DNA from 4 places in the Kitasatospora sp. NPDC101155 genome. Region 1 is predicted to be linked to each of the others. Evidence: riboswitches for the same ligand, from Rfam matches in the RefSeq annotation. Region 1 holds a riboswitch; each other region holds the start of a gene.

Region 1 (4,193 bases):
CGGCGTCATGTTCAAAGGGGCGGTGGCACTGGTGCCGGGTGAAGAGCGGCTGCAGTGGACCCCGGACCTGTTCGTGAGTCAGATCCCGCTCGAAGGCCTCGCGGTCGCCGGGCAGGCTGCCGTACGTGCTGGGGTACGGGTGCTGCGCGGGCCGACTGCGGGGATACCGTGAGCCCGGTGGAGTACGTGTACCGAGTGACCAAGTACGACCCTGCCGACCGCGACGAGCGAGGCCACTACGTCGGTACCGAGGACAGCGAGAGCGACCACGGTCCGGTCGAAGCCGCGTACCTGCGCGCCGTCGAGGACTTCGCGTGCGAGAGCGGGGTGACCCGGCTGGCCGTCCGGGAGCCGCACGCCCCGTCCCCGTACCACGACGGCGAGGAGATCCCGCTCTCGGTCGCCGTGGAGGTGGTGCGCGGGATGCTGCGCGGGGACGGGTTCTACTGCCGGCTGGAGGCGGCCGGCCGGTTCGAGGTCCACATCGGGTGGGACCTGTACATGTACCTGGGCAGCCGGGTGCCGTGCCCCCGGGCGGTGGAACGGACTCGGGCGCTCGGCCTCTTCCCCGAACCACTGAGCGCCTCCCCGTACGAGCCCGAGGAACGCTCCGACGAACAGCGTCCGGCCGACGAGACCTTCTGGGCCCGGCTGCGCCACCTGCTGCTCGAACAGTCGCTGCTCCTGGAGGAGGGCTACCTCCACAACGCCACCCGATGGCACCGGTTGACACCCGACACGCTCGAAACGGTACGGGCCGGCCTCGCGCCGCGGGCCATGCTCTCCGTCTGGCCCGACCTGAGCACCGATGTCGCCGCAGTGCTGGCCGACCTCCCCCAGGACGGCCCGGCCGAGCTGGTCTGGGAGGACGCGCAGGGCCGGATCAGCAGCATGGGCACCGAGGAGCCGGAGCCCGCTGACCTGGCCGAGCTGGCCGCCGGGGCCCGGGCCGCAGCCCTGCTCTCCTGCTGTACGGACGACCGCAAGCCGCTGCTCACGGCCGTACTGCCCGACCCCGACGGCGTGTTGCGCGCCCGCTGGCGGACCGACCCCACACCGGGCGACCAGGCGTGGGCACTTCTGCGAGGGCTCGCGGTCGGGGAGATCCGCTCGGGGGCGGAGCTCGCCGGGATCGAGGTGGAGACCGAGGGCGTGGTCGCCGAGGTGGGGGAGGAGGTGCGAGTCGAGATCGTGGGGGTGGATCTGGTGCGGCAGCGGGTCTCGGGAGTACTCCGGGCGGGGGGCGGCGGCCGTCGCGCCCGGCATCGACAGCCGGGAGAGTTGTCCGATTAGGGTGATTATGCTGCGCTTTGTCAGCTAATTTGGCATTCCATCAGATCTTCGCCGAATGTCCATGTGATGTGCATGATACGAACTTGTGTCTTCCGGGCCGATCTGCCTAGCGTGCAACCTGTTCGCACCTGCGGACCCTGCCGCCGGGACGCCGAGTCCTGTCCACCGGTCGGCCGGACGTCGAGCAGTGCACCGGGCAGGAGCGGGGGAACCAGGTAGTTCGCCGCGCCCTGCTCGGTCCGTTCGCGGACGAGACGGGTGCGGCTAGGGGTGAAGCCGCTGCGTGCGGCCGGGCTACCTCACGGCCCGAACCCGACAGCTCACCTCGCAGGCGTCGCAGAGGGACGCCCCATGCTGACTTCAGGTATCGGCCGGCATCGCCGTGCGCGCCGGAGACACACCCCGCGTCTGGCCGCCACCGCCGGGATCGCCGGCGCCGGCCTCATGCTGCCGCTGCTGAGCGCGAGCGGAGCCTCCGCCGTGCCCGGCTCCCACACGTACGCGAGCCACGCCGGGTGGCAGGAGCACCACCAGCACCGGAACCAGAGCGACTCCGACGGTCAGCACCGCCACCAGGCCGACCCGCAGGCCGCAGGGCCCTCCGCTCCGGCCCCGGCCGAAGCCTCGCTCCCCTCGCCGTCGCCGTCCGTCCCGGCCTCCCGCGCCCCGGAATCCGCGACCGCGCGTTCCGGTGGCGAGTCCCAGGGCTCCCACTCGGCGCGGCCCTCCGCTCCGGCCCCGACCCCGGCGTCCCACACGTCCGCGCCGTCGTCCCCGTCCGCGCCGTCGTCCCCGTCTGCGTCGTCGTCCCCGTCCGCCCCGGCCACGCACGCCCCCGCCCCCGCGGCCACGCCCACCGCCCCGGCCGCGCAGACCGGTTCGAGCTCGGACGCCGTGCAGCAGGTCCTCAAACTGATCAACCAGGCGCGGGCCGCCCAGGGTCTGCCCGCCTACACCATCACGTCGGGGCTGACCAGCAGCGCCGGGGCCCACGACCAGACGATGGCCGGCGGCTGCGGCATGTCCCACCAGTGCCCGGGCGAGGCCGAGTTGGGGGCGCGGGAGACGGCCGCAGGCGTCCAGTGGAACGCCGCCGGGGAGAACATAGGCTACGGCAACGGGGTTTCCACCTCGGCCCAGGACATCGCCGCCATGGCGGTCAGCCTGACCCAGGACATGCTGAACGAGACGCCGCCGAACGACGGCCACCGCAAGAACATCCTCAGCAGCGAGTTCACCCACATCGGCATCGCCGTCCACCGGGATGCCAGTGGAACCGTCTGGCTCACCCAGGACTTCTCCAACTGACCCGTCCGTCAAGGACGTAGGGCGAGGCCCCTGACCACGAACCCCGATCCACCGGGCCCTACGCCGTACCGCCCCGCAGCGGTGCCACCGGGCCGGGGCGCAGCGGGATCGCCCCGGCCCGGTGGACGCGGGCGGTCGGCCCGGCGGGGCGGGCCTCGAAGAGGACCCTGCGGACGGTGTCGGCGTGCCGTTCGGCGGTCGCCGACCGCGCTCGGAGGCGCGGGGCATCGCCTACTCACCCCGGAGCGGGCGGGACGGCTCGCCGCCCATGTCGACCTTCCCGGTGTCGACCGCGGTCTCGATCCAGTCGAGGGTCGCTCGCACCCGCGCGTAGTTCTCCCGAATCACCGCCTGCTCGGCGTCGCCGAGCAGGCGGTCGCGCAGGCCCGGGACCACCCGGCCGGCGACGCCGCCCACACCCACTTCCCGGCCGCCGCCCCCGCACGGCCCGGACGCCACAAGTTGATCAAGATGTGATCGTTCGTGGGCTGGATGTGTCAGTCATGATCACTATGGTGCGTCGGTATGCGAAACAACGACCCGGGCGCAGGCCAGGGCAAGTCCGATGACGAGCAGTGGGACGATTTCGTCAAGTCCGTGGCCATGGAGGAGGAGGCGCACCGTCGGGCCAGTGAGCCGCCGCCCAAGCGGGTCTGGCCGCGCAACGCCGCCCTGGCCGTCGGCGCCGCCGCGCTGACCGTCCTCGGCATCGAGGTCACGCAGCCCTCCGGCGACACCACCGCCCCGGCCGCCCAGACCTCCGCGCCGGTCACCGCGGCCCCCGCCGCCGCCGAGTCCACCGGGGCCGCCCCGACCGGCCGGACCGCCTCGAACGCCCCGGCAGCCGCAGGCCGCCCCCAGATCCCGCTGGACCAGGTCTTCCCCGCCGAGGTGAAGGCGGCCGACGGCACCGTCTACACCAAGGTCGGCTCCGCGACCCTGGCCTCGTGCACTGAGCCCGACTCGGTCGGCCCCCGGCTGATCGCCCTGATCAAGGCGAGCAAGGGCTGCCTGGGCGAACAGATCGCCCTCTACAAGGACCCCCAGAACAACCAGTTCAACCTGGCCCTGTTCACCATGGAGGACCCGGTGGACACCGTCCACCTGGTCACCCAACTCTCCATGGAGTTCGAGGATTTCGAGGTCGGGGCCCAGGCCCCGCCGCCCGCCTCCGGGCTGCCCGTCCTGCCCGCCGACAGCGGCATGGTCCAGGCCTTCAGCGGCGCCGGCCGCGCGATGCTGGCCACCCTCGGCCAGTGGTCCGACGGCCGCGGCACCGACCGCCAGCAGCTCGTCGACCGCCTGACCCCGCTGCAGACGGCCGTCGGCAAGACGGTCTTCGCCTACGAGTCCCAGCGCTGAGACCAGGCCGCCGCGCCGGTCGCGGCGGGCCGTCAGCCCGTCGCGACCGGCAGCAGGCCGCGCTCGCCGTCGACCCGGGTGAGCATCTCCATGCCCCGGTCGAACCGCTCCTGCCGCAGACCGGTCTTGTTCGCGGGAACACCCATGGCGCCTGTCCTCTCCTCGTACCCGGTCCCGACCGTCCGGCCGGTGACCACGGCAGGAACCGTAGGACTTGGAGTGCGCTCGAA
Region 2 (4,193 bases), on a different contig from region 1:
TCGGAGGCGGCCGGGGTGGTGCCGAGGTCCAGCCGGTCGGTGCCGCGGGTGGCGCGCCGCTCGGCGTCGTTGGCGTCCTGGACGAGCATCCGGGCCCGCTCGGCCGCGCCCAGGCTGTTGAGCAGCTTCTGGGCCTTGGCCAGCCGCTGCTGGATCTGCTGCTTGTTCTCGGCCAGCGAGCGCCGGGCCTGGTCCAGTTCGGCGAGCTTGCCCGCGGTCTCGGTGCGGCGCTGGTCGAGCCTGCGCTGACGGCTGGCCAGCTCGTGCAGCGTCTCCCGCTGCCGCTCGGCGGCCTGCCCGAGGGTGCGGGCGCGGGCGAGGTAGGACTCGGGGTCACTGGAGAGCATCAGCTGGGCGGTCTGGGTCATCCCGCCGCCGCGGTACTGCGCCCCGGCCACGGTCGCGAGGTCCCCGCGCAGCTGGTTGAGCTGGTCCTGGCCGGCGGCGACCTCGCCCTGCAGGAGCGCAGTCTCGCTCTGGAGCCGCTTCTGCGCCTCCTGCGCGGCGTTGCACTTCTCGGACGCCCGCTCGGCCTCGTCGTACAGCTGCTCGACCTGCGCCTTGACGTCTCTGAGGTCGGGCGTGCCCGGTGCGCCGGGAGCGGCCTGGGCGCTGCCGCCGGCCGTCACACTCAGGGCCGTGGTGGCGGCCGCGGTCAGCACCAGCGCACGGGCGAGCAGTTGGGAACGACGGTGCACGGACATGGCGGCAGCGGCTCCAATCCTGCGGCGCGGCCCCGCGGCCGCGCCCCAATGGGCGGCCGTCGAGCGGGAGTCCGGTGGCAGACGTTAGCGAGTCCGGGCAAGCGAGTCCAAACCCCTCCCAACCCGAATATTTGACCCCTAATCGGACATCCGCCCGAGCCGCCGGAAAAGCCGCAGGCCCGGCCCTCCGCGGTGGAGGACCGGGCCCGAAACGGCCTGGGCGGGGATCAGACCCGCACGATGGAGGCCAGCGGCATGTTGGAGACCGCCTCGTAGCGAACCGAGGCGCCCGGCTTGGGCGCGTGCAGCACCTGGCCGTTGCCCGCGTAGATGCCGACGTGGTGGGCGTCGCTGAAGAAGATCAGCAGGTCGCCGGGCTGGGCCTGGGAGATGTCCGAGCCGATCCGGGTGCCGGCGCCGGCCTGCTCCTGCGAGGTGCGCGGCAGCGACACGCCGACCTGGTTGAACGCCCAGACCATCAGGCCGGAGCAGTCGAAGGAGCCCGGGCCGGTGGCACCCCACACGTACGGGCTGCCGACCTTGCTCGCGGCGGCGGCCAGCGCGGCGGCACCGTGCGAGCTGCCGGGGGCGACCGGCTTGGCAACCGGCGAGGAGGAGGTGGCGGAACCCGAGGAGCCCGAACCCGAGCTGATGTCGGTGCGGCCGCTGTCGCGCGAGGCACGGTCGGCGGCGGCCTGCTGCTGGGCGGCAGCCTTCGCGGCGGCGTCGGCCTGGGCCTTGGCGTCGGCCGCGGCCTTCTCCTCGGCCTGACGGATCGCCTGGCGCTCCTGCTCGGTCAGGGTGTTGAGCAGGTCCTGCGCGGCCTTCAGCTTGTTCTGGACCTCCTCCTTGGAGGTCTTCAGCTGCTGGGTGGTGGACTCCAGCTCGGCGAGCTTGCCCTGGGCCTCGGTGCGGTCCTGGTCGAGCTTGCGCTGCTCCTCCTGGAGCTGCTTCAGCTGGTTCTTCTGGGTGTCACCGGCCTGGTTGAGCGCACCGGCCTGGTTGAGGAAGTTGTCCGGGCTGGTGGAGAGCATCAGCTGGACGGTCGGGGATATGCCGCCGTTGCGGTACTGCTCCCCGGCGATCTCGGCGAGCCCGCCCTGCATGTCGGTCACCTGGGCCTGCTGCCGGGCCACCTGGTCCTGCAGGCCGGAGACCTGCTTCTCCAGGGCCTGCTGCTTCTCCTGGGCGGCGTTGTACTTCTCGGTCGCCTGCTCGGCCTGCCCGTTGAGCTGGTCGACCTGCTCCTTGACCTGGTCCTTGGTCGGCTGCGGGTCGGCGTGCGCGCCGGACTGCGCGGAGAGGGCGACGGCTGCCGCGGCGACACCGGTCAGGATCGAGACACGGGCGCGGCTGGCGGGCTTGGGACGACGATGGGACGCCACGAAGGCGGACTCCTTCTTCCTACGGCCGCCTACCGGGTGAGCTGACGGGTTCGGGCCGGAAGCATGCCCTACGACGCCTCACGGCCGTTCCACCGGCCGACCTGGCGTCGATTCACCCCGGAGGAACGTGGTTCCCCGGCTCCGCTCCGCAGCACCCCCGACCACTGGGCTCCCCTGTCGGACAGTCGCTTCGACCTGCCCCGCTGTTTCGCGAACTCGACGGTAACCACCGCCGCCACCCAGGCTGGGTGATCGACAGTCGGTGGTTCGGGGCACGACCCTAGTAACTGAACCGTGATCCGTTCAAATCCTTGTCAGAAAAAAGACGGAAGATTGCCCGTGTTCTTTTGTGAAAATGACCGATGGTGATCGCCACCGCACGCAAAGCTGATCGGGTCCCGCCGGCCGACCACGGAACAGACAAGCCCGAAGCGCCACCCCCGGTAGGAGGGTGGCGCGGATCACAGGGCCGGAACCCGGACTTTCGGGCGTGTCGGGGCGTCAGACCCGGCGGATCGTGTTGATCGGCATCGCGTCGGCCTTCATCACCTTCACCACGTCACCGGTGTGCGGCGCGTGGACCACCATGCCGTTGCCGATGTACATCCCGACGTGGTGCCGGTCGCTGCCGTAGATCACCAGGTCGCCCGGCTGGGCCTGGTCCAGCGAGGGCACCCGGGTGCCGACGTCGCCCTGCTCCTGCGAGGTGCGCGGCAGCGAGACGCCGGCCTGGGCGTACGACCAGACCATCAGGCCCGAGCAGTCGAAGGTGCTCGACCCGGTGGCGCCCCAGACGTACGGCGAGCCCTGCTTGCTCATCGCCTTGGCGACGGCCACGGCCGCGTAGCCGCTGGCCGGCGGCAGGCTGCTGAGGTCGACCCGGGCGGTGCCGCGCGAGGCGCGGTCGTCCTGCTGCTGCTGGGCCTTCAGCGCGGCGCGGTCGGCGGCGCTGAGCGAGTTCAGCAGGTCCTGGGCGGCCTTCAGCTTCTGGTTGACGTCCGACTTCGCCTGGTTCAGGTCCTTGGTGGTGGAGTCCAGCGAGGACAGGACGGCGGCGGCCTCGGCCTTCTCCTGGTCCAGCCGGCGCTGCTGGTCGAGCAGGCCCTTGAGCGCCTCGGTCTGGCTGGCGCTGGCCTGCTGGACGCTGGAGGCCTTCTCCAGGTAGCCGGACGGGTCGGAGGAGAGCATCAGCTGGACGGACGGGTCGATGCCGCCGGTGCGGTACTGGTCGCCCGCCACCTCGGCCAGACCCGTCTGCAGCTGGGTCATCTGGTCCTGGCTGCGGGCCACCTGGTCCTGCAGCTGGTCGGCCTGCTTGCGGAGCTGGTCCGCCCGCTCCTTGGCGCCGTTGTACTTCTCCGCCGCCTGCTCCTGCTCCTGCTGGAGCTGGTCGATCTGCGCCTTGACGTCGTCCTTGCTCGGCTGCGGCGCCGCGTGCGCGCCCACCTGGGCGGAGAGGGCGACCGCGGTCGCAGCGGCAGCGGTGAGCACGGAGACCCGCGCGCGGCTCGGCTGCTTGGGACGGCGGTGGGAGGCCAAGGGACCGGCTCCTTCTTCCATCGGACTCACCTGATCGGATGAGATTCCGGAAAATAGGTTTGACGCCAGACCCTAGTGAAGATCTATCCGTTTTGCCACTCCCCCGAAGGCGTGAACTCCGGCCCCCACGCTGACTTCACGGGATCCGCACACCCTCGCAAAACGGACACTGCCCGGACTTCACACCGTCCGACCCGAGGTCAGGGCCGGGCCAGCCGGTTCAGCAGCAGCACCGAGGCCACCGGGCGCGCGCCCGCCTTCCGCACGCCCTCCGCGACCTCCCGGTCGGTGGACACCACCACCACCGGACGGCCCTGCGGCTCGGCCCGCACCAGACGACGGATCAGCTCGTCCGCGGTCTCCCCGGTCCGACTGAACCGTACCCGAACCCCGCGCGGTGGCGCCATGATCACCGGAACGTCCAGGTCCTGCCCGTCGAACACACAGGTGACCTCCGCCTGGGTGCGCTGGGCCAGCATCGCCAGCCCGCCCAGCAGCCGGATCCGCTGCTGCTCCAACGGCAGCGTCGGATAGCCGGTCTTAGTCACGTTGTAGCCGTCCACCA
Region 3 (4,193 bases), on a different contig from region 1:
CGCCGTCCCGAGCGCCCCGAGATCCGCACCGGCTCGCCGGCCCTGGTGCTCGCCGTACCCGCGACCGCCGGGCCCGAGTCCCGCTCGGTCGTCGAGGAACTGCTCTCGATCGTCCGCAGCGAGCACGCCGGCGTCCGGGCCGCGGTCGGCTACCTCCCGACCGACGGCGCCGAGAGCGAGAGCGAGGACGACCGCACCGTCGCCGAGCTGCTGGCCGAGGCCGCCGAGGCCGGCCTGGCGGCGCCCGTCGTGGTGCCGCTGGTACCCGGGCCGCACGACTTCCTGACCGGGCTTCACGCCCTCGCCGCCGAGTACGGCGCGACCGTCACCGACACATTGGGCCCGCACCCGCTGCTGGCCGAGGCCGTGCACGTGCGGCTGTCCGAGGCCGGGCTGGCCCGGGCCGACCGAGCCCGGCTGTTCGCCATCGCGACCGCCGCGGACGGCGTGGTCCTGACCACCGTCGGCGGCGCGGACGCGGCCGCCGCGGCCGGCATCACCGGCGTGCTGCTGGCCGCCCGACTGGCCGTTCCGGTCGTCGCCGCGGCGCTCGACGTCCCCGGCTCGGTGGCCGACGCCGTCAACCACCTCAAGGAGACCGGCTCCCAGCGCCCGGCGCTGGCCCCGCTGGTGATCGGGCCCGAGGCGGACTCGGAGCTGCTCGCCACGGCCGCCGAGGAGACCGGCTGCCCGTCGGCCGCGCCGCTGGGCGCCTACCCGACCGTCGGCCAGCTGATCGCCTCCACCTACCTGGCCGCACTGCCGACGCCGACGCCGGAGGAGCTGGCCCAGGCCGAGGCGGAGGCCGCGGCCGCCGCCGGGGCCGAGGAGGGCTCCCGCGGCGCCCACGCGGCCGCCCAGGGGCCCGTGGAGGCCTAGCCGGACGCCCGCAACCGCCTTTAGCACCCTCCCGCGTACCGAAGGGCCCGGAACGATCGCGTTCCGGGCCCTTCGGCTTGCCGTCGGCCTGCCCCGCGGCTCGCCCTTTTCCGCCACTCCTCCGCCCGCCCCCGCCTTCGGCTCGCCCGCAGCTTGTCCGAGCAGGGGAATTACGGGAGGTATGAGCGATATCAGAAGATAGAGCATAATGTCCGTTTTGTCGCTTTTTGGAGGAAATGCCGGGCCGGATTCCGGCGCTCGATTCACGGCCACTCCCCTATTACGATCGGCGCGCCACCACACGCTTCCACGCTCCGTCACTTCACTTCTGAAGCGGAGACAATTGCGGGAATCCACAGCGACATTGCCGAAAAACGATCATTTACGATCATGATTCGTGTCCGATTTGGCAGCTTCCGCTAAACCGTGATGCGCATCACAGATATTTGCAGTTTGAACTTAAGTCTGCTTAACGTGCTCCTCGTTCGTGACCACACGAACCCAGTTCATCCGCAACGCCGAGTCCTGCCGTCGGATGTCCTGGCAGCGCGAAAACGCATCACGGCAGGAGCGGGGGAACCACAGGTAAGTCGCCCCGGGCCGTTCCTCGGAACGGTCCAGGGCTAGGGGTGAAGCCGCGCCCACAGCGCGGCCGGGCAACTCCAGCCCGAATCCGACAGCTCACCTCGCAGGCGTGGGAGAGGACCGCGTCTTCATGCTGCCCACCAACGGCACCCGCCTGTCCGGCCGTACCCGTCGCGTGATCGCCGCCCTCGGCGTCGCGGGCGTCGGTCTCACCGTCCCGTGCCTCACCACCGGCACCGCCAACGCCGCCCCCGTCGCCACCTGGGACAAGGTCGCCCAGTGCGAGAGCAGCGGCAACTGGAGCATCAACACCGGCAACGGCTTCTACGGCGGCCTGCAGTTCACCTCCAGCACCTGGGCCGCCTTCGGCGGTACCGCGTACGCCCCGCAGGCCAACCAGGCCACCAAGGACCAGCAGATCGCCATCGCCGAGAAGGTCCTCGCCTCGCAGGGCCCCGGCGCCTGGCCCGTCTGCTCGGTCCAGGCCGGCCTCACCAAGGGCGGCGCTCCGGCCGCCGTCGACACCTCCGCCGGCACGGCCGCCAAGCCTGCCGCCAAGCCCGCGCAGAACCAGGCCCCGGCCCCGGCCCCGGCCGCGAAGCCCGCCACGCCGGCCGCGCCCGCCCAGCAGCAGGCGCAGTCGTCCACCGACTACACCGTCGTCGAGGGCGACTGGCTGTCCTCGATCGCCGCGAAGAACAACGTCCAGGGCGGCTGGCAGCACCTGTACGACCTCAACCGCGCCACCCTGACCGAGGGCCCGAACACCATCTACCCGGGCCAGCACCTGACCTTCGGTGACGGCGTCAAGGCCCAGGCCGACAAGTCCTCCTCGTCCACCTCCGGCTCGGACTTCGGCTGGTTCAACCGCTCCCAGAAGGCCGGCCAGGCCGCGAACGGCGGTGTCGTGAACGCCAAGCCGACCGCCCTGACCCAGGCCTCGAAGCCGGCCGCCAAGCCGGCTGCCAAGCCGGCTGCCAAGCCGGCCGCCCAGGCCGCCACCGGCAGCATGGCCGCCGCGGTGTCCTTCGCCGAGTCCAAGGTCGGCCAGGCCTACGTCTACGGCGGCACCGGCAACGGCGGCTGGGACTGCTCGGGCCTGACCCAGGCCGCGCTGCGCGCCGCGGGCATCAACATCCCGCGCGTCGCCGCCGACCAGGCCGCCGCCAGCACCCACGTCTCGCTGGACAGCCTGCAGCCGGGCGACCTGCTGTTCTGGTCGAACAACGGCCAGAACTCCGGCGTGTATCACGTCGCGATCTACATCGGCGGCGGCAAGTACGTCGAGGCCGCCAACCCGAGTTCGGGCGTGCGCGAGCAGACCATCGCCAACTGGGCCCCGGACTTCGCCGGCCGGGTCTGAGCAACGGCCCACGGGCCACGGGCGCACGGGCCACGGGCCCACAGCTGACGGACAACAGAGAACAGCTGACAGGTAGCAGATTTCAGATAACAGATTTCAACATCTGTCAGCCGTCGTCCGAACGCTGACCACCCGCCACCCCCGGGGAGAGTCTGGTCGCTCCTCCCCGGGGGTTCCGGCGTATTCGCATGGTGAAACCCCGGCCCGACGGGCATGCTGCTGCTCTGCACCCGAGGAGGAATCACCATGGCCCAGGTCACCGTCACCCTCGACGCGAACCTCGCGATAGACGCGATGCTGCTCTCCGGCACCAAGAGCCCGCAGGACGCGGTCGAACTGATCCTGCGCGACTACCTGGCCCGCGGCCGCCGCACCGAGACCCGGACCGGCGACGCGGCCGACGGCCACCGGCTCACCGCCGACCGCCCGGCCACCCAGGAGGGCTGACCGGACAGCACGGTCGAGCAGACGCACGCCGACGGGCCCCGGAGAGCAACCGCCCTCCGGGGCCCGTCGGTCGAGCACCGCCATCCGGTACCGGGGTCAGCGCGCGCAGGCCCCTGTGGACCCCCGCATCACCAGCTCCGGCTGGAACATGAACTCCCCGCGCTGGGCGGCGTTCCCGCCGACCTCCTCCAGCAGCGCGTCCACCGCCGCCGTGGCCATCGCCTCGACCGGCTGGCGGATCGTGGTCAACGGCGGCTCGGTGAAGGCGATCAGCGGCGAGTCGTCGAAGCCGACCACCGACACGTCCTGCGGCACCGACAGCCCGCGCTGCCGCACCGCCCGGATCGCCCCGAGCGCCATCATGTCGCTCCCGCAGACGATCGCCGTGCAGCCCTTGTCGAGCAGCGCACCGGCTGCCGCGTGCCCGCCCTCCACGCTGAACAGCGTGTGGTGGACGAGTTCCTCCGCCTCCTCCTGGCTGCGCCCGAGCACCTCGCGCATCGCGGCCGTGAAGCCCTCGATCTTGCGCAGCACCGGCACGTACCGCCGCTGCCCGACCGCGAGCCCGATCCGCTCGTGCCCGAGTTCGGCCAGGTGCTGGACGGCCATCCACATCGCGGCCCGGTCGTCCGGCGAGATGAACGGCGCGTCGATCCGCTCGCTGTAGCCGTTGATCAGCACGAACGGCACCCCGCGCCCGGCCAGCCGGGCGTAGCGGTCGTGGTCGGCGGTGCTGTCGGCGTGCAGCCCGGAGACGAAGACGATGCCCGCCACGCCCCGGTCGACGAGCATCTCGACCAGTTCGTCCTCGGTGGACCCGCCCGGCGTCTGGGTGCACAGCACCGGCGTGTAGCCGTGCCGGCTGAGCACCTGCTCGATCACCTGCGCCAGCGCGGGGAAGATCGGGTTGCTCAGCTCC
Region 4 (4,193 bases), on a different contig from region 1:
GGCGACCAGTGGAACGAGGGCGACGTCTCCTGCTCGGTGGTGCGCCGGGTCGCGCTGCCGGACGCCTTCTTCGCCTTCGACGGCCTGCTGGAGACCTTCCTGACCGTCCTCGACGAGTTCGGCGCCTTCCCGGCCGTGGTCGAGGCCGAGCTGGACCGCTACCTGCCGTTCCTGGCCACCACCAAGGTGCTGATGGGCGCGGTGCGCGCGGGCGTCGGCCGGGAGACCGGGCACGAGGTCATCAAGGAGCACGCCGTCGCCTCCGCGCTGGCCATGCGCGCGGGCGCCCGGGAGAACGAGCTGCTGGACCGGCTGGCCGCCGACGAGCGGATCCCGCTGGACCGGGCCGCGCTGGACGCGCTGCTGGCCGACAAGCTGTCGTTCACCGGTGCGGCCGGGGCGCAGGTCGCCGAGGTGGTCCGCCTGGTGGAGGCCGTCGCGGCGGCCTACCCGGAGGCGGCCAAGTACGCTCCGGCCGACATCCTCTGACGCTTCGTCAGTTGTCCGACGAGGGCCCTGCCACCGTTCCGGTGGCGGGGCCCTCGGGCGTCTTGGTGTGTCCGGGGTCGAGCGGCGGGGTGGTGGTGGCGCAGGGCCAGTCGCAGTTCGGCTCGGCCACCGGGTGCTCCTGGGGGGCGAGCACGTTGCCCCGGACGGTGGCGAAGGCGATCAGCCCGCCGCCGACCAGCAGACCCGCGCAGATCAGCATCGCGGTGTGGAAGGCGGAGTCCACCGAGGACGGCACCCGGTAGGCATCGCCGCTCAGGCCGGCCAGCGCCGGGAGGGCGGCCACCGCGAGCAGGCCGGCCGCGCGGGCGGCGGCGTTGTTGACGCCGCTGGCGATGCCCGCGTGCCGTACATCGACGGCGGCCAGCACCGTCGCGGTCAGCGGTGCGACCAGCAGGGCCATCCCGCTGCCCATCACCGCGACGGCGGGCAGCACGTCCGCCCAGTAGGAGGAGCCGGGGCCGGTGCGCAGCATCAGCAGCACCCCGGCGGCGCAGAGCAGCGGGCCGACGGTGAGCGGGATGCGCGGGCCGATCCGTTTGCCGAGGCGGCCGGCGCGCGCCGACAGGGTCAGCATCAGCACCGTGATCGGCACCAGGGCGAAGCCGGAGACCAGGGGCGAGAAGCCGGACACGATCTGCAGCTGGACCACCAGCAGGAAGAACACCCCACTGAAGGCCGCGTAGACGCAGAGGGTGACCAGGTTCACGGCGGTGAACAGCCGGGACGAGAACAGTCCGAGCGGCAGCATCGGATCGGGTGCGCGGCGCTCGACGGCGACGAAGGCGGCGCCGAGCAGCAGGCCGATCGCGCCGGTGAGCCAGACGGCGGGGGACAGGCCCTCCCCGGCGGCGGTGAGCGCGTAGGTGATCGCGCCGAGGGCGAGTGCGGCGAGCAGCGCGCCGGGCACGTCGAAGCGGCCGGAGGCGGACTCGTCGCGGCTCTCCGGGACGTAGCGGGAGGTGACCGCGATCACGGCGGCGGCCAGCGGCAGGTTCAGCAGGAAGATCCAGCGCCAGCCGGGGCCATCCACCAGCCAGCCGCCGAGGAAGGGGCCGATGGCCGCGGACACCCCGCCGAGACCGGACCACAGGCCCACCGCCGCCGAGCGGTCGTCAGGATGGAAGACGGCCTGGAGCATGGCGAGCGAGCCGGGGGTGAGCAGCGCCCCGCCGATGCCCTGGACGGCGCGGGCGGCGATCAGCACGTTGATGTTCGGGGCGACGGCGCAGGCCGCGGAGGCGGCGGCGAACCAGACCACGCCGATCAGGAAGACCTTGCGCCGTCCGTACCGGTCGCCGAGCGCGCCGCCGAGCAGGATCAGGCCCGCCAGCGTGAGCAGATAGGCGTTCAGCGTCCATTGCAGGGACGCCAGGGAGGCGCCGAGGTCGGCGCCGATCCGGGGCAGGGCGACGTTCACCACGGTGCCGTCGAGCATCGCCATGCTGGAACCGAGCACCGTTGCCAGGAGAACCCAGCGGCCCTGCGCGGTGCCCAGGCGCAGGGTGCCGGCCGTTGAGGTGGCCACGGCCTGATCCTGCGCCCGGCAGGGTGCACGTGACAAGGGTCACCGGGCGGTGTGTCCGGGGTGGGCAGTGCGTGAGCGGACGGTCGCACTGGGCCACCGAGGTCGGCGCAGCGTCGTGGATCAGTGGCGTCGAGTGAATGGATTGTGTACGCACCGTACGGCGGGCCATGCGGAGGGTGACCGCGCCGCGGGGGGTTGTCGCTGGTTCAAGAGATCGACATTGCTTCACCCGAACGGATGGGTTTTAGTTCAGCGACCACCCAGCCAGCCTGGGTGGACCCACCGGGTGGAACGCCGAGTCCTGCCGCTGCCCAGTGGTTCGAACTGAGCTCTGCACGGCAGGAGCGGGGGACCCACAGGTAAGTCGCCGGACCGGAGTCCGCGCTGTTCAGCGCGAACGTCCAGGACCGGCTTGGGGTGAAGCCGCGCATGCGGCCGGGCAGCTCCAGCCCGAACCCGACAGCTCACCTCGCAGGCGTCGGAGAGGAATCCCATGCCTGCTCAGGCTCGTCGTATCGCCGTGCCCCGCGCCGCCCGCATCGGCATCGCCGTCGCCGTCACCGGTGTCTCCTTCGCCCTGCCGCTCGTGACCACGATGAGTGCCCAGGCCCACAATGCCCCGGCCGCCTCGGTCGCGCAGCACGCCGCCGCCGTGGACGCCGTGTCGGCCGCCCCGGCCGCCGCCCACGACGGCTACCTCGTCGTCGGCGGCGACAGCCTGTCCAGGATCGCCGACGCCCGGAACGTCGAGGGCGGCTGGCCCGCGCTGTACGAGCAGAACCGCTCGGTGGTCGGCGCCGACCCGAACCTGATCTTCCCGGGTCAGTGGCTGTCGCTCGCGGCCCACGCCGACGCGGCCGCCGAGCCGGTCGCTCCGGCCGAGCCCGCGGCCCCGGCCGCTCCGGCTGCCCCGGTCACCCAGAGCGCCGCCGCTGCCGCAGACGCTCAGGTGCAGGTTCAGACCGAGGTCGCCAAGCCGGGCGTCCAGGTCCAGACCCAGATTCAGAACGCCGCTCCGGCCAAGGCCGTCACCGCCGCCCCGGTCGCCGCCACCGTCGGCTATGTCGCTCCGCTGGCCAACCCGGTGCCGGGCGAGGCCTACGGCGTGGCCGGCTCGATGTGGGCCTCCGGCCACCACACCGGCCAGGACTTCGTCGCCTCCACCGGCACTCCGGTGCGCGCGGTCGCCAACGGTGTCGTGGTGAAGGCCGGCAACGGTGGTGCCTACGGCAACCAGGTCGAGATCAGGCTCGCCGACGGCAGGTACGCCCAGTACGCGCACCTCTCCGTGGTCGGTGTGAAGATCGGTCAGACCGTCACCGTCGGCCAGCGGCTCGGCCTCTCCGGCGCCACCGGCAACGTGACCGGCCCGCACCTGCACTTCGAGATCCGCACCGGGTCGGAGTACGGCTCGGACATCAACCCGGTCGCCTACCTGCGGGCGCACGGCGTCGCGCTCTGACGCTGCGCAGACCCTGTTCGGACCCCGCGCTGACCGCGGGTTTCAGGAACCACCGCTGGTGCGGGGCGAATCGACCGCCCGGGATGGTCATGTCGGGTGACCGCTCGACCGGGTGATCGCCGCACCGGTGGACATGGGCGCGGGACACGCCCAGGGCCGGCCCGGCTTCGCGAGGACCCCTCGTGGAGCCGGGCCGGCCGTTGCCGTTCGCGGCTCCGGGGGAGTTCGAGTGGTCGGGATCGCGCCGGCGCCGGCGGCCGGAGCGGTACGCGCGGATGGGGCGGATCGTGCTGGAGGACGCCGTCGAGCGGTGACGCCCGGGCGCGGTCAGTTCCGGCGGACGGGCAGGCCGTGCTCGGCGGCGGCCAGCAGCTCGTGCATCCGGTGCCCGAAGTCCTCGGTGTCGCCGGCGGGTTCGGGGAAGACCAGGCGGACGTCGCGGTGGCCGTGCGGGTGGTCCAGACGCAGTACCAGGCCGTAGCGGTCGAGGGCGAGCGGGCGGATGTCCGGGTGCCCGGCGAGCAGGGCCGGGTCGAGCAGGCCGGTGAGCAGGTCGAGGGCGTCGGCGTGCTCGTCGGCCAGGTGGGTGAGCAGCGCGGCCTCGTGCCGGGCCAGCGGGTCGGGGGCGGCGAGGGCGAGGTCGGCGGCGGTGAGCGCGCCGGTGCCGTACGGGGTGGCGAGGACGGCGTGGGCGAC

Evidence for each region. A riboswitch is a leader RNA that binds a small molecule or an ion and turns the genes downstream of it on or off. The one in region 1 is predicted to bind cyclic di-AMP.
Region 2: another riboswitch for cyclic di-AMP. It lies ahead of ACIRYZ_RS05370 (NlpC/P60 family protein); the one in region 1 lies ahead of ACIRYZ_RS27630 (CAP domain-containing protein).
Region 3: another riboswitch for cyclic di-AMP. It lies ahead of ACIRYZ_RS02630 (transglycosylase family protein); the one in region 1 lies ahead of ACIRYZ_RS27630 (CAP domain-containing protein).
Region 4: another riboswitch for cyclic di-AMP. It lies ahead of ACIRYZ_RS36140 (peptidoglycan DD-metalloendopeptidase family protein); the one in region 1 lies ahead of ACIRYZ_RS27630 (CAP domain-containing protein).

What each region holds. Positions count from the first base shown of each region.
Region 1 covers NZ_JBIWPN010000021.1:56,244-60,436, forward strand. Annotated here, with positions in the region: gene ACIRYZ_RS27625 (RNA-binding protein) at 178-1,293, shown strand; cyclic di-AMP (ydaO/yuaA leader) riboswitch at 1,474-1,642, shown strand; gene ACIRYZ_RS27630 (CAP domain-containing protein) at 1,645-2,601, shown strand; partial or broken gene ACIRYZ_RS27635 (DUF6192 family protein) at 2,833-3,006, opposite strand; gene ACIRYZ_RS27640 (hypothetical protein) at 3,127-3,963, shown strand.
Region 2 covers NZ_JBIWPN010000003.1:141,507-145,699, reverse strand. Annotated here, with positions in the region: gene ACIRYZ_RS05375 (NlpC/P60 family protein) at 1-704, opposite strand, end outside; gene ACIRYZ_RS05370 (NlpC/P60 family protein) at 932-2,089, opposite strand; cyclic di-AMP (ydaO/yuaA leader) riboswitch at 2,100-2,253, opposite strand; gene ACIRYZ_RS05365 (NlpC/P60 family protein) at 2,591-3,628, opposite strand; gene ACIRYZ_RS05360 (NYN domain-containing protein) at 3,829-4,193, opposite strand, start outside.
Region 3 covers NZ_JBIWPN010000002.1:15,024-19,216, forward strand. Annotated here, with positions in the region: gene ACIRYZ_RS02625 (hypothetical protein) at 1-879, shown strand, start outside; cyclic di-AMP (ydaO/yuaA leader) riboswitch at 1,386-1,587, shown strand; gene ACIRYZ_RS02630 (transglycosylase family protein) at 1,574-2,827, shown strand; gene ACIRYZ_RS02635 (hypothetical protein) at 3,074-3,274, shown strand; gene ACIRYZ_RS02640 (LacI family DNA-binding transcriptional regulator) at 3,371-4,193, opposite strand, start outside.
Region 4 covers NZ_JBIWPN010000040.1:35,568-39,760, forward strand. Annotated here, with positions in the region: gene purB (adenylosuccinate lyase) at 1-489, shown strand, start outside; gene ACIRYZ_RS36135 (MFS transporter) at 497-2,035, opposite strand; cyclic di-AMP (ydaO/yuaA leader) riboswitch at 2,348-2,526, shown strand; gene ACIRYZ_RS36140 (peptidoglycan DD-metalloendopeptidase family protein) at 2,529-3,497, shown strand; gene ACIRYZ_RS36145 (hypothetical protein) at 3,680-3,811, shown strand; gene ACIRYZ_RS36150 (DUF2470 domain-containing protein) at 3,825-4,193, opposite strand, start outside.